One region of the Variovorax sp. J31P207 genome, then DNA from elsewhere that is predicted to be linked to it. Evidence: predicted binding sites of a transcription regulator. Region 1 holds the regulator's gene; the other holds the start of a gene.
What was found. The regulator LexA, encoded in region 1, represses DNA repair genes until DNA is damaged. The targets are predictions, from matches to a motif close to ACTGTATNNNNATACAGT.

Region 1 (2,393 bases):
GTCGGCGTCCTTGAGCCGCACCGACAGCTGGCCGATGCCCTTGACCGTGTTCGTGTACACCTTGGCTGCATAGGCGTCGAGCTTGGCAGCGCAATTCAGCTTGCGCACGGCGTCCTGATAGTCGTCGAGGATCACAATGTTCATGGCATGCCATTGTGCCTTGCACGAACGGCATGCTGTGCCAGCCCGGCGACTTTGTGTCGCGCTTCGGTGCTTCAGTGCAGGTATCAGTGCAGGTGGGCGGCCTGCGGCAGCGCCTGGGCGGCCTCCAGCGCGACCAGGCGGTCGAGCTCGGCGCAGACATCGGCCATGCGGCCGGAGATCACCATGCGGCCGGCCGCGCGGCCCGGCTGCTGTGCATCGACCATGCGAACCACGCGCAGCGGGCGCGCCGTGGCCCCCGCGGCGATGGTCGGACCGGCCGTGCCCTGGCGCAGCGGGCAGCTCGGGCGAATCCCGACGTAGCGCAGGCCCGAGGACATCGCCCGGCTCGAGCGGCGCCGGGGCATCCAGCGGTCGGCCAGCGATTGCAACGGCGTCAGAAAGTCAGCAATGCTGAGAAGAGCGATTCCCATGTGAACTCCAGAAAAGTCAGAGGTTGAACACAGGCAGGATTGCTTTCATCGGCCAGGACAGGGTGATGGCTCTTCGCCATACGCCCGCCACCTGTCGCGGCCGGACCGGGTGCGCACGCAGGACCGCGTGCGCGAATGAAAGGCGGGCCTACATCAGCATCGTGTTGCGGATCAGGCCGACCGCCAGGCCCTCGATCTCGAAGGGCTCGCCGGGCTGGACCACGATGGTGGGGTAGTCGGGGTTCTCGGCGTGCAGCTCGATGACCTGCTTGTTGCGCTTGAGGCGCTTGACCGTGACCTCGTCGCCGAGGCGGGCCACCACGATCTGTCCGTTGCGGGCTTCCTTGGTGGACTGGACCGCCAGCAGGTCGCCGTCCATGATGCCGGCGTCGCGCATGGACATGCCGCGCACTTTGAGCAGGTAGTCGGGCTGGCGCTGGAAGAGGGTGTTCTCGACGTAGTAGGTCTGGTCGACGTGCTCCTGGGCCAGGATGGGCGAACCGGCCGCCACGCGGCCGATCAGGGGCAGCGCCAGCTGCGCCATGCCGGGCAGCGAGAGCGAGAACTGGTTGTTGCGGGATTCGTTGAGGGAGCGCAGGGCGTCGCCCTTGAGCCGGATGCCGCGGGAAGTGCCGCTGACCAGCTCGATGACGCCCTTGCGGGCCAGCGCCTGCAAGTGTTCTTCGGCCGCGTTGGCCGACTTGAAGCCGAGCTCGGCGGCGATCTCGGCCCGCGTGGGAGGCGCGCCGGTGCGGGCGATGGCACTCTGGATCAAGTCGAGGATCTGCTGCTGGCGGGCTGTAAGCTTGACGGCGAACTGCATGTAGGCTCCTGTGGAGGCACTGGCTAAACGTCCAGTACCTGTATTTTTAACCAGTTTCGAGAAGTTGGCAAGCCATGGATCACATCTCCGAGAATTCCGCCCGTCGCGTCGTGGTGCTGGGCACCGGCGGCACGATCTCGGGCCGCGCCGGTGCGGCGAACGACAACATCGGCTACACGGCCGGGGAAGTCGGCGTCGCCGATCTGCTGCACGGCATCGACGCGCCGGCGGGCATCGCGCTCGCGGCCGAGCAGGTGGCGCAGGTGGACAGCAAGGACATGAGCTTCGCGATCTGGCGGAACCTGGCGCAGCGTTGTGCCCACTGGCTCGCCCAGTCGGACGTCGCCGGCCTGGTCATCACCCACGGCACCGATACGCTGGAAGAGACCGCGTTCTTCCTGCAGTCCGTGCTCGCGCCTTCGAAGCCGGTGGTCCTGACCTGTGCGATGCGGCCGGCGAGCGCTCTGGCGCCCGACGGGCCGCAGAACCTGCGCGATGCGATCGCGGTCGCCGCAGCACCGGACGCCCGGGGCGTGGTCGTGGTGTGCGCCGGCACGGTTCACAGCGCCGTCGAGGTGCAGAAGGTCCACACCTACCGTCTCGACGCTTTCGATTCCGGCGATGCCGGGCCGCTGGCCTATGTCGAGGAAGGGGCCGTCAGGCAACTCAGGGGCTGGCCGCATGCGGACCCGGCCGCGCGTTCGTCGTTCGATCGGATCGCCGCGGCGGCCGCCTGGCCGCGGGTCGAGATCCTGCTGAGCCACGCCGAGGCGGGCGGCTCCCTGGTCGAGATGCTGCTCGAGGAGCGCCGCCGTGGCGGTGCCTCGCCGGTGCAGGGCATCGTGCTCGCGGCAACCGGCAACGGCACCTTGCACCAGGCGCTGGAGGCGGCGGCGCTGCGGGCCCAGGCCGAAGGCGTCGCGGTGCTGCGTGCCACGCGCTGCGCCGAGGGGCGGATCCTCCCGAAGCCCGGCCAGCGCCTGCGCGACGCCGGC
Region 2 (2,393 bases), on a different contig from region 1:
CCTGCCGCCGCCCGACGAGCAAGACGAGGCTACTTGAGCCAGCCGCGGCGACGGAAGTACCACATCGGCCCGAGGGCGCTGATGATCATCAATACGATCGCATACGCGTAGCCGTAGCTCCAGTCGACCTCGGGCATGAACTTGAAGTTCATGCCGTAGACGCTGGCGATCAGGGTCGGCGGCAGCAGCGCGACGCTCGCCACCGAGAAGATCTTGATGGTCTTGTTCTGGTTGATGTTGATGAAACCGACGGTCGCATCCATCAGGAAGTTGATCTTGTCGAACAGGAAGGCCGTGTGGTTGTCCAGCGACTCGATGTCGCGCAGGATCTGCCGCGCCTCCTCGAACTGCTCGGCGTTGAGCATTCGGCTGCGCATCATGAAGCTCACGGCGCGGCGGGTGTCCATCACGTTGCGGCGGATGCGCCCGTTCAAGTCTTCCTGGCGCGCGATCAGGCCCAGCACCTCGCCGGCCAACTCGTCGCTGACGTTGCCCGAGAGCACCTTGCGGCCGGCGATCTCGAGTTCGTCGTAGATGTTCTCCAGCGTGTCGGCCGAATACTCGGCGTCGGCGTCGAACAGCTTCAGCAGCACTTCCTTGGCGTCTTCGATCAGCCCCGGGGCACGCCGCGCGCGCATGCGCAGCAGCCGGAACACCGGCACGTCCTCGTCGTGGATCGAGAACAGCACGCCGCGGCTGCGCAGCTCGGTGTTGTGCTGGTTCAGGATGAAGGCGACGCGCACCGAGCGCGGGTTCTCGTCGTCGGCGATCAGGAAGTCGCTGCGGATGTGGAGCTCGCCGTTGTCTTCCTCGTAGAAGCGGGCCGACTCCTCGATGTCCTCGTCCATCGCGTCTTCGGGGATCGACAGGCCGTAGTACTGCTTGATCCAGCGCTTCTCCTCGACCGTCGGCGATTCGAGGTCGACCCAGATCGGCTGGAACTTGGAAAGCTCTTCAAGGGCCTCGATCTCTTCCTGGACGAGGCGGCCGTTGGCAAGCGTGAAGATGTTGAGCATGGCTCACTCCCTTGAAATGTCTGGCGTTGGGGCGAGGGGCGGGGCGCTTTCAACTCCCTCGCCAACGGCGCGTCAGAGGGGAAGTGAAAGCTGCCGAGACGGATCGATTTCCATGCGTGAGTCTCCGGTTGCAGCGAGGCGCGATTATGTCATCCGGTCCCCGGTGCCGCCGGTGTCCGACTGGACGGACATACAGTACAGTTGCGTCGATGCAGCGCCTTGCCACCCCTCTTCCCACCGCGGCCGGAAGCCAGGCCGAGCGGCTGGCTGAAGCGCTCGCGACCCTCAACGAGGCCCAGCGCGCCGCGGTCCTGCACGGCGTCGATGCCGCCCTGGGCCCGGCGCAGCAGGACCCGCGTCCGCTGCTGGTCATCGCCGGCGCCGGCTCGGGCAAGACCAGCACGCTGGCGCACCGCGTGGCCCACCTGATCGCCGGCGGCGCCGACCCGCAGCGCCTGCTGCTGCTGACCTTTTCACGCCGCGCGGCGCAGGAGATGGAGCGCCGCGCCGGCCAGGTGCTGCAGCGCGTGCTGGGCCTGGCCTCGCAGACGCCGCCGGCACTGCCCTGGGCCGGCACCTTCCACGGCATCGGCGCCCGGCTGCTGCGCGCGTACGCGGCGCAGATCGGCCTGGGCGAGAACTTCACCATCCATGACCGCGGCGACGCCGAGGACCTCATGGGGCTGGTGCGCCACAACCTCGGCCTGTCGTCCAGCACGCGGCGCTTTCCGCAGAAGGGCACCTGCCTGTCGATCTATTCGCGCACCGTCAACACCTGCGCGCCGCTGGCCGAGGTGCTGAAAGAGGCCTTCCCCTGGTGCGCCGAATGGGAGGCCGAGCTCAAGCGGCTGTTCGGCGCCTACGTCGAGGCCAAGCAGCAGCAGCAGGTGCTCGACTACGACGACCTGCTCCTCTACTGGTCGGCGATGGTTGCCGAGCCCGCGCTGGCCGAGCAGGTGGGGGGCCGTTTCGACCACGTGCTGGTCGACGAATACCAGGACACCAACCTGCTGCAGGCCGCCATCCTGCGCGCCATGAAGCCCGATGGCCGCGGCCTGACCGTGGTCGGGGACGACGCCCAATCGATTTACTCGTTCCGTGGCGCCACGGTCCGCAACATCCTCGACTTCCCGAATCAATTCGGCCAGCCGGCGCGGATCGTCACGCTGGAGCGCAACTACCGGTCGACCCAGCCGATCCTCGACGTCTCCAATGCGCTCATCGCCGGCGCCGCCGAACGGCACGCCAAGACCCTGTGGACCGACAAGCCCTCGGCCGGAAAGCCGCAGCTGGTGCTGGTGCCCGACGAAGCGCAGCAGGCCTGCTGGGTCGCCGACCGGGTGCTGGCCCATCGCGAGGGCGGCCTGGCGCTGAAGT

Region 2: the regulator LexA is predicted to act here: its motif matches at 1,196-1,213, upstream of QTI68_RS04470 (ATP-dependent helicase).

Annotation. Positions count from the first base shown of each region.
Region 1 is NZ_JASZYN010000004.1:46,608-49,000, reverse strand. Features, by position in the region: gene QTI68_RS14835 (D-2-hydroxyacid dehydrogenase family protein) at 1-144, opposite strand, end outside; gene QTI68_RS14830 (hypothetical protein) at 228-575, opposite strand; gene lexA (transcriptional repressor LexA) at 724-1,398, opposite strand; gene QTI68_RS14820 (asparaginase) at 1,473-2,393, shown strand, end outside.
Region 2 is NZ_JASZYN010000001.1:943,036-945,428, forward strand. Features, by position in the region: gene QTI68_RS04460 (5'-methylthioadenosine/adenosylhomocysteine nucleosidase) at 1-37, shown strand, start outside; gene corA (magnesium/cobalt transporter CorA) at 30-1,016, opposite strand; gene QTI68_RS04470 (ATP-dependent helicase) at 1,226-2,393, shown strand, end outside.